3 regions of the Enterobacter sichuanensis genome follow, and region 1 is predicted to be linked to each of the others. Evidence: predicted binding sites of a transcription regulator. Region 1 holds the regulator's gene; each other region holds the start of a gene.
The links. The regulator LexA, encoded in region 1, represses DNA repair genes until DNA is damaged. The targets are predictions, from matches to a motif close to TNCTGTATGTACATACAGNA.
Positions count from the first base shown of each region.

Region 2: a site for LexA is predicted at 1,204-1,223, ahead of C1N69_RS07355 (DNA translocase FtsK 4TM domain-containing protein). Genes of this name have one in related genera too.
Region 3: a site for LexA is predicted at 1,287-1,306, ahead of dinB (DNA polymerase IV). Genes of this name have one in related genera too.

Region 1 is NZ_CP027986.1:317,065-320,345, forward strand. Features, by position in the region: gene plsB (glycerol-3-phosphate 1-O-acyltransferase PlsB) at 1-900, opposite strand, end outside; gene C1N69_RS01480 (diacylglycerol kinase) at 1,055-1,423, shown strand; gene lexA (transcriptional repressor LexA) at 1,532-2,140, shown strand; gene dinF (MATE family efflux transporter DinF) at 2,204-3,281, shown strand, end outside.
Region 2 is NZ_CP027986.1:1,553,847-1,557,127, reverse strand. Features, by position in the region: gene C1N69_RS07355 (DNA translocase FtsK 4TM domain-containing protein) at 1-1,126, opposite strand, end outside; gene lrp (leucine-responsive transcriptional regulator Lrp) at 1,262-1,756, opposite strand; gene trxB (thioredoxin-disulfide reductase) at 2,301-3,269, shown strand.
Region 3 is NZ_CP027986.1:949,301-952,581, reverse strand. Features, by position in the region: gene pepD (cytosol nonspecific dipeptidase) at 1-149, shown strand, start outside; gene dinB (DNA polymerase IV) at 211-1,269, opposite strand; gene nqrM ((Na+)-NQR maturation NqrM) at 1,376-1,579, opposite strand; gene nqrF (NADH:ubiquinone reductase (Na(+)-transporting) subunit F) at 1,579-2,802, opposite strand; gene nqrE (NADH:ubiquinone reductase (Na(+)-transporting) subunit E) at 2,813-3,281, opposite strand, start outside.

The sequences.
Region 1 (3,281 bases):
AATCTCATGGCCATCATGCGCCAGCTGACGTACACGCTCGGCATTATGAACGTTGATGCCCTGATAGAGGCGGTTCCAGGTAAAGCCGAGAATACGGTCGGAAAGGCGAATCATCTCGTAAGAGAAGTTCGCGGCGATCTCTTCCATCAGCGCAATGGCGTTCTGCTGGGCTTTCTCATGCGAAATTTTCTTGCTGCGCGCTTCGTCTTCAACGGCGCGGGCAATCGCTTTAGAGGCCAACAATTTGTTGAACAGATCCTGACGCGCCGGGAGACGTGGCCCGACGGCAGCCAGGCGCTGACGGGCGAAGTGCATACGCGCCACGCGCGCCAGTTTTTGCGCGATGATCTTGTCGGTGCCGTGCTCGTCCGCCATTCGACGCAGCGACACGGAAGGGGAGAAACGGACGAAACTGTCGCGTCCCAGCCAGGAGACCGCAAAGAACTTCTGGATGCCGTTAAGCATGCGCAACGGTGGGTTCTCTTCCCCTTTTTCGCGGCCCGGGCGGCGACCAAACATCACCGACACCGGCACCATCTGTACATCCAGGTCAGGATTGCTGCGGTGCAGGTCGAGATAGTCATGGAACAGCTTGATGGACTCTTCCTTTGGCGTGTAATAGGTAAACACACGCGGCCCACCGTGGATGAACACGTAGCGCGGCAGCAGCGTACCGTCAACTTCCAGCGGTTCAAGCGGGTCAGGTAAGTCATGCGCCAGACACTGGGCGCGAAGCGTCAGTAAGTCTGCCTTCGAGTTATAAGGCAAAACATACATAATGGGACGCGACGTATCGAGCCCCAATTCCAGCGCGGGTTCTGCTGGGATAGACTTGCTTTTTACCAGGATGCTTAATGGTAAATTAAGTAATTTGTAGTAAATTCGTGGCCAGCCGGACATAAACGATGTAAAGCCTCTGGTTAATAATGCAATTGCGGCGCAAGGATAACAGAAAGCGCGCAAAATTTCTGTTGTTACCCGTCATACTTCAGGCTGTAGCGAAACGCGTTACGGCCCCTGTTACTGACGCTCTTTTTTAAAAAAGGTTCTTTTAATGGCCAATAATACCACTGGGTTAACCCGAATCATCAAAGCTGCTGGCTACTCCTGGAAAGGTTTTCGCGCCGCGTGGGTCAACGAAGCTGCCTTCCGCCAGGAGGGCATCGCCGCGATTGTCGCGGTGATTATCGCCTGTTTCCTTGATATTGATGCGATAACGCGCGTTCTTCTGATCGGATCCGTATTGTTGGTGATGATAGTGGAAATTCTGAATAGCGCTATTGAGGCCGTTGTGGATCGTATCGGCTCTGATTTCCACGAACTTTCAGGCCGGGCAAAAGACATGGGCTCTGCTGCCGTGTTGCTGTCGATTATCACTGCCGTTATCACCTGGGTCACGCTGCTTTGGTCACATTTCCGATGAGCCTCGAGGAATAATTAAGTCCCTGGTTTTTTGTGCAGTTTTTGGTTCCAAAATCGCCTTTGACTGTATATACTCACAGCATAACTGTATATACACCCAGGGGGCGGAATGAAAGCGTTAACGACCAGGCAGCAAGAGGTGTTTGATCTCATTCGGGATCATATCGGCCAGACGGGTATGCCACCCACGCGTGCGGAAATCGCGCAGCGTCTGGGCTTCCGTTCTCCGAATGCTGCCGAAGAACACCTGAAAGCGCTGGCGCGTAAGGGTGTCATTGAGATTGTTTCGGGCGCGTCACGGGGTATCCGCCTGCTGGTGGAAGAAGAGACGGGCATTCCGCTGGTAGGGCGTGTTGCTGCAGGTGAGCCTTTACTGGCTCAGCAGCATATTGAAGGCCATTACCAGGTCGATCCTGGTATGTTCAAACCGAGCGCTGATTTCCTGCTGCGCGTAAGCGGTATGTCGATGAAAGACATCGGCATTCTTGATGGCGATCTGCTTGCGGTTCACAAAACGCAGGATGTACGAAACGGCCAGGTTGTGGTCGCACGCATTGATGATGAAGTGACCGTCAAGCGTCTGAAAAAACAGGGTAACACCGTACAGTTACTGCCTGAAAACAGCGAGTTCTCCCCGATTGTGGTGGACCTCCGTGAACAGAACTTCTCTATCGAAGGACTGGCGGTTGGGGTGATTCGCAACGGTGAATGGCTTTAATCTTTTCCTGACAGGCTACAGCTCCGCTGTAGCCTGATTCATTTCCCACTTCCGGTATTTTTCATGTCACTGCTGACGGCATCCGATAAGGCATTGTGGCGTCTTGCTTTGCCGATGATTTTCTCCAATATCACCGTGCCCTTGCTGGGGCTGGTCGATACCGCCGTTATTGGTCATCTGGATTCGCCTGTTTATCTTGGCGGCGTGGCGATTGGCGCGACGGCAACCAGCTTTCTGTTCATGTTGCTGCTCTTTTTGCGCATGAGTACGACCGGCCTTACCGCGCAGGCTTACGGTGCAAAAGATCCGTTGCGTCTGGCGCGTGCGCTGGTACAGCCGATGATGCTTGCGCTTGGCGCAGGGGCGTTGATCGTTTTACTGCGCGCTCCCCTGATTGACCTTGCACTCCATATCGTTGGCGGCAGCGAGGCAGTACTGGAACAGGCGCGGCGTTTTCTTGAAATCCGCTGGCTTAGCGCGCCCGCCTCGCTGGCTAATCTGGTTCTACTGGGGTGGCTCCTGGGCGTCCAGTATGCCCGTGCGCCTGTCATTCTGCTGGTGGTGGGCAACCTGCTCAACATTGTGCTGGATGTCTGGCTGGTAATGGGGCTGCAAATGAACGTGCAGGGGGCAGCGCTGGCGACGGCGATTGCCGAATACGGGACCTTTATTATTGGTCTGTGGATGGTCTGGCGTGTGCTGGTGATGCGCGGGATTTCCCTTGCGCTGCTCAAAACCGCCTGGCGCGGCAATATCCGTAAGCTGCTGGCGCTCAACCGTGACATCATGCTGCGTTCATTGCTGCTTCAACTCTGCTTTGGTGCACTGACGGTCTTTGGCGCACGGCTCGGGCCAGACATCGTTGCGGTTAATGCCGTCCTGATGACGCTGCTGACCTTTACCGCCTATGCGCTGGACGGCTTTGCCTATGCGGTTGAAGCGCATTCGGGGCAGGCGTATGGCGCACGGGAAAGCGGGCATCTGCGGGATGTCTGGCGGGCGGCCTGTCGACAGTCGGGTCTGGTGGCGTTGGCATTCGCGCTGATTTACGCCTGCTTTGGCGAACAGATTATCGCGTTACTCACCTCCCTGCCGGCACTGCGCGAACTGGCGAGCCATTATCTCATCTGGCAGGTCATTT
Region 2 (3,281 bases), 1.2 Mb from region 1:
TATAGCTTTCTGGTTCAGGCGCAATAACCGGTTCCGGGGTATGAACACCCGGCGCAGTCTGCCAGTCTACCTGAGGCTGCTGAATAACGGATTCCGGCGGTGAAACCGGCGCAGAAGGCATCACGGCGTCAACGGGGGCGGCATAGGCCTGAGCAGCGGTCGTCGCGGCGGCAACCGGCTCGGTGACCGAATGACCGTTTAACAGCGGATCGTATTCGTCAAAATCGCCTGGGGTGGCACGGTTGCCGGAGAAGAGCACATCGTCAGGATCGACCTGATTTCCCGCAGCGCGATAGACCACCTGCTCGTCTTCATCCATGCGTTTACCAGAGAAGAGCGCCGCATCAGTTTTACGGCCCAGCGGATTGGCAAATTTCTCTGCAACACGTTGGCGACGCGCCAGCGCGCCACGCAGAATTCGAGCACGACGAGACTCGCGACGCTGCACAGGCGCGTCATCTTCCTCTTCATCTTCGTACTCATCTTCATCAACCCACGTATCGTCACGACGGGTACGGTTGCTGGCGAAGGTCAGAATAGTGAGGATAAAACTGCCAATTTTCTCGGCAATGCTCACCCAGGACCAGCCGGTGAATAACGTCAGCCCCGCCGCCCAGATGCACAGCAACGCAAGGGTGCCGCCGCTGCTGTGAAGCATCGGCTGCAGCGCAGAACTCAACAGGCTGCCAATCACGCCGCCCGAAGCGAAGTACCAGATATCATCCGCGTTAATGGCCGCCAGTCCGCATGAAGTGAGGATCAGTGCCAGTGCGCCAATCAGGCGCAGCGAAACGGCGAAATAGTCGATGTAATCATCGTTTTGACGATGTCGCCACGCAAACCAGCACCCGCCGATAATAATGACGGGAAGGGTGTAGGCCATCACACCGAAAATGAAAAAGAGCGTGTCCGCAAGCCAGGCACCGGGTACGCCGCCTAAATTATGAATAGGCTCATGCCATGCAGTTTGTGACCAGCTGGGATCTGAGGGGTTGAAACTGAGTAAGGCTGCCATCAGCCAGACGGCAAAAAGGGCAATAACAATCAGCAAAGCCTCGAGGAGACGACGTCCGCTGCTTAGCTTCGATAGTGTGACTTCTTTGTCTTCAGTGTATTCCTGGCTCAAGAAAGGCTCTCCAGGTATCAGGCATATCCTGCCTGTTTGCTAAAACGGACAACAGCGCCGGGACTCCCCGGCACTGTTGCTGTATGGATTAACAGGAGTGTAATCAAACTACGCTGATTTTGCACCTGTTCCGTGTTAGCGTGTCTTAATAACCAGACGATTGCTCTGTTTGACCTCTTCCATCACCACATAGGTACGGGTGTCGTTCACGCCTGGCAGACGCAGCAGGGTTTCCCCCAGCAGCTTACGGTAGGCGGACATATCAGGCACACGGGTTTTCAACAGGTAGTCGAAATCACCGGACACCAGATGACACTCTTGAATTTCTTCAAGTTTTTGTACAGCGGCGTTAAATTGCTCAAACACATCCGGCGCACCACGATTCAGAGTAATCTCAACAAATACCAGAAGTGAGGCATCCAGATAATGCGGGTTCAGCAGAGCTGTATAGCCCTGAATAAAACCCTGTCTTTCCAGTCGGCGCACACGCTCAAGGCACGGCGTCGGGGAAAGTCCCACACGTTTTGAAAGCTCGACGTTGGAAATACGCCCATCCTTTTGCAATTCATTAAGAATGTTACGATCGATACGGTCGAGATCTTTGCCAGGGCGCTTCTTGCTATCTACCATTATTATTGTCTCTCTGTATTCCTTCCCTACTCCTGCCTGGACCCTGTGCACATCACTGTTCAGAGCCTGTACCCGTTAGTCATCACATCGCCTGATTTTGTATTAGACGCGATGCGGATTCGGGTTCTGTTGGTAAGAAGACCGTTGCCCGAAGGCTGTCACCGACATCACGTATGGCGTCTGTCCACGCCATGCGTAGATTTCACTGACCCGGTAAAAATGGCATTTACGTGCATGCCTATGCGGCATACGGTTAACGCGGTTTTTTTTCTTCCTTGAATGTTTTCGCAAAAGCGCAGGGGATTGTCAAAGCAAAACATCGTTTTTTAGTACAACATGCCGGATATTCATTACGGCAGGGTATTAATCCTCATTTTATTGCCTTATAAACAACCGGTTTTCAGGAGAAAGCTTGATGCTATAGCGCGCCATTCATCGACCGTGGCTATTACACAGATTGATATCAAAATTGCTGCGCTCTTTTTTTACGACAACAAATTCCCTACAATCCAGCCAAATGTCTGCCAACAACAATGGGGATCTCATGGGCACGGCCAAACACAGTAAGCTGCTAATCCTTGGTTCTGGACCTGCGGGATATACCGCGGCGGTCTATGCTGCACGCGCTAACCTGCAACCGGTATTAATCACCGGCATGGAAAAAGGCGGTCAGCTGACCACCACCACCGAAGTGGAAAACTGGCCAGGCGACCCGAACGACCTGACCGGGCCGCTACTGATGGAACGTATGCACGAGCATGCTGCCAAATTCGAAACCGAAATTCTGTTCGACCATATTAACAAGGTCGATCTGCAGAACCGTCCGTTCCGCCTGACGGGTGACAGCGGCGAATACACCTGTGACGCGCTGATCATCGCCACCGGTGCTTCTGCCCGTTACCTGGGCCTGCCATCAGAAGAAGCGTTTAAAGGCCGCGGCGTCTCTGCCTGCGCAACCTGTGACGGTTTCTTCTACCGCAATCAGAAAGTTGCGGTCATCGGCGGCGGCAACACTGCCGTGGAAGAAGCGCTGTATCTGGCGAACATTGCCTCAGAAGTACACCTGATCCACCGCCGCGATACATTCCGCGCGGAGAAGATCCTGATCAAACGTCTGATGGATAAAGTAGCAAGCGGCAACATCGTGCTGCACACCAACCGCACGCTGGAAGAGGTCACGGGCGATCAGATGGGCGTTGCCGGTCTGCGTATTCGTGATACCCAGAACAGCGATAACGTCGAAACGCTGGACGTGGCGGGCCTGTTTGTTGCTATCGGCCACAGCCCGAACACAGCAATCTTCGAAGGGCAACTGGAGCTGGAAAACGGCTACATTAAAGTGCAGTCAGGCATTCACGGTAACGCGACCCAGACCAGCATCCCGGGCGTGTTTGCGGCGGGCGATGTCATGGACCACATTTACCGTCAGGCAATTACCTCTGCGGGTACCGGGTGTATGGCCGCGCTGGATGCTGAACGCTACCTCGATGGACTGGCGGAACAAGGTAAATAATCTTTACAAGTC
Region 3 (3,281 bases), 630 kb from region 1:
TCAAAAAACCGTATCCAGACATGGACATGGTTTCTATCGGGCCAACCATTACCGGGCCGCACTCGCCGGATGAGCAGGTTCATATCGAAAGCGTGGGCCATTACTGGACCCTGCTGACTGAACTGCTGAAAGCGATTCCTGCTAAGTAATAGCCTTACCCCAGCCCTCTCCCAAAGGGAGAGGGTGAACACCGTCACGCCACCGGTTTTTTTACAGGCCCAATACCAGTTGTCGCTCTAACTGCGGATCCAGCAACGTGACGTGCAACCCCACCAGCCTGACACCGCGCCCTGCCCGCCGCTCATCCCAGGCCTTTTTCGCCGTCGCAATGAGATCGTCTTTATTCAAACGCGGCCAGACGTGTTCCTGCGTAGTCTGCTGGAAGTCGTTGAATTTCAGCTTGATGCCCTGCCGGGCAATGAGCAGGTCCGGCTTCACCTTGATTAAGCGACGTTCCAGCTCCGGATAGAGCTGTTCTGTGATAATAAACTCGCATTCGGACCAGTCATGAATATCTTCACTGAGGGTTCGCTCAACGCCGACGGATTTCCGTAACCGTTCGCTGTTCACATCGCGATCGTCAATCCCCTGGCTGCGCTCCCACAGCACGCGCCCAAACTTCCCAAAGCGTTTGAGCAGCATGGCCAGGTCGCTGCGCTGCACATCTTCGCAGGTGCGTAATCCCATACTTTCCAGCTTTGCGGCAGAGACTTTTCCCACCCCGGGAATTTTGCCAAGCGGCAGCGTTTTTAAAAACGCAGGCACCTCTTCCGGGGTAATAACGTACTGGCCGTTGGGCTTATTTAAATCGGAGGCAATTTTGGCGAGGAATTTTACGGGGGCCACGCCCGCCGATGCCGTCAGATTGAGCTCGTTGAAAATTGTCTGACGGATCTCCTGCGCCATCAGCGTGGCGGAGCCGTGACAGTGCACGCTGTCGGTGACATCCAGATAGGCCTCGTCCAGCGACAGCGGCTCTATCAGGGAGGTGTAGCGGGAGAAGATTTCACGGATATGGTTTGAGGCTTCTTTGTATGCCTCAAACCGACCGGGTAAAAGCGTGAGATGAGGGCAGAGCTTCAGCGCCATCGCCGTCGGCATGGCGCTGCGCACGCCATATTTGCGCGCAGGATAGTTGGCGGTGCTGATGACCCCCCGCTGAACGCGGCTGCCGCCTATCGCAATGGGGATATCCCGCAGCGCCGGGTTGTCACGCATCTCCACTGCGGCAAAAAAGCAGTCCATATCAACATGGATTATTTTGCGCATAGTAAGCCCTCACTCATCACTGGATAAGTATACAGTAAATAAATGAGGGTTGAGAAGTGGATATAAGAACGCCGGGTGGCGGCTTCGCCTTACCCGACCTACCAGACTAAATAATGCGCTGCTGTTCGCGGGCCATCCGTTTTTTACGCGCATCGCACGGTTCCGGGCAGTCGCACACCTTTTCCATCCCAATGGAAGTAATGCCGCCGCAGCTGCCCTGAAGGCTTTTCCGCTTAACGATCCAGCCTAACGCCATGCCGAAAATGACTAGCACGAAAACCACGAAGGTAGCCAGAAAGGTCAGCATCATCAGCCTCCAAAGTCATCGAGCAGGATGTTCTCATCTTCCACACCGAGATCTTTCAGCATCTTAATCACGGCAGCATTCATCATCGGCGGCCCACACATATAGAACTCGCAGTCTTCCGGTGCCGGATGCTGTTTAAGGTAGTTTTCATACAGCACGTTATGGATGAACCCGGTATAGCCCGTCCAGTTATCTTCCGGCTGTGGATCGGAGAGCGCCACATGGAAGGTAAAGTTCGGATTTTCACGCGCCAGCTGTTCAAACTCATCGTCATAGAACATTTCGCGCAGGGAGCGAGCACCGTACCAGAAGCTAATCTTACGCTGGCTGCCCAGCCGTTTGAGCTGGTCAAAGATGTGCGAGCGCATCGGGGCCATACCGGCACCGCCGCCGATAAACACCATTTCCGCGTCGGTATCTTTGGCAAAGAACTCACCAAACGGGCCGGAGATCGTTACCTTATCGCCCGGCTTCAGGGACCAGATGTACGACGACATGATGCCCGGCGGGGCATCCGGCACGTTCGGCGGTGGTGTGGCAATACGCACGTTGAGCATGATAATGCCCTTCTCTTCCGGGTAGTTGGCCATAGAGTAGGCACGCAGCGTCGGCTCTTTCACCTCCGACACAAAGCGGAAAAGATTGAATTTGTCCCAGTCGGCACGATACGCCTGCGGCACGTCAAAGTCCGCATACGCCACGGTGTGCGCCGGACATTCAATCTGAATGTATCCCCCGGCGCGGAACGGGACATCTTCCCCTTCCGGCACCCGCAGCTTCAGCTCTTTAATAAAGGTGGCTTTGTTATCATTAGAGATAACCTCGCACTCCCATTTTTTGACGCCGAAAATTTCCTCCGGCAGCTCAATCTTCATGTTCTGACGCACCGCGACCTGGCAGGCCAGGCGGCAGCCCTCTTTTGCCTCACGTTTGGTGATATGCGCCAGCTCGGTTGGCAGAATATCGCCACCGCCCTCTTTTACCGTCACGCGGCACTGCCCGCAGGAGCCGCCGCCGCCGCACGCTGAGGAGACAAAAATGCCGTTTCCCGAGAGCGTATTGAGCAGCTTATCCCCCGCCGGGGTGCGGATCTGATTCTGCGGCTCGTCGTTAATATCAATCACTACGTCGCCGGAATTCACCAGCTTCGCACGCGCCGCCAGAATAAGCCCTGACAGCACCAGTACAATCAGCGTGAACATCACCACGCCAAGTATTATTTCCATCTGTTAGCCCTTATAGCTGCACACCGGAGAAGGACATAAAGCCCAGCGCCATCAGCCCGGTGGTGATAAAGGTGATCCCTAAGCCACGCAGCCCTGCAGGCACGTTGGCATATTTCATTTTTTCGCGGATCCCCGCCATGGTGACAATCGCCAGCATCCAGCCGATGCCGGAACCGAAGCCGTACACCACGGACTCACTGAAGTTGTAATCACGCTGAACCATAAACGAAACGCCGCCGAAGATGGCGCAGTTCACCGCGATCAGCGGCAGGAAGATCCCCAGCGCGTTGTAGAGTGACGGGAAGTACTTATCGAGGATCATCTCCAGGATTTGCACCAGCGCGGCAATCACACCAATAAAGGTGATGAAGTTCAGGAAGCTGAGATCAACGCCCTCTACCAGCGCGCCGTCCCGCAGCACGAAGTTATACACCAGGTTGTTGATCGGCACCGATAAGCCGAGCACCACGGTGACCGCC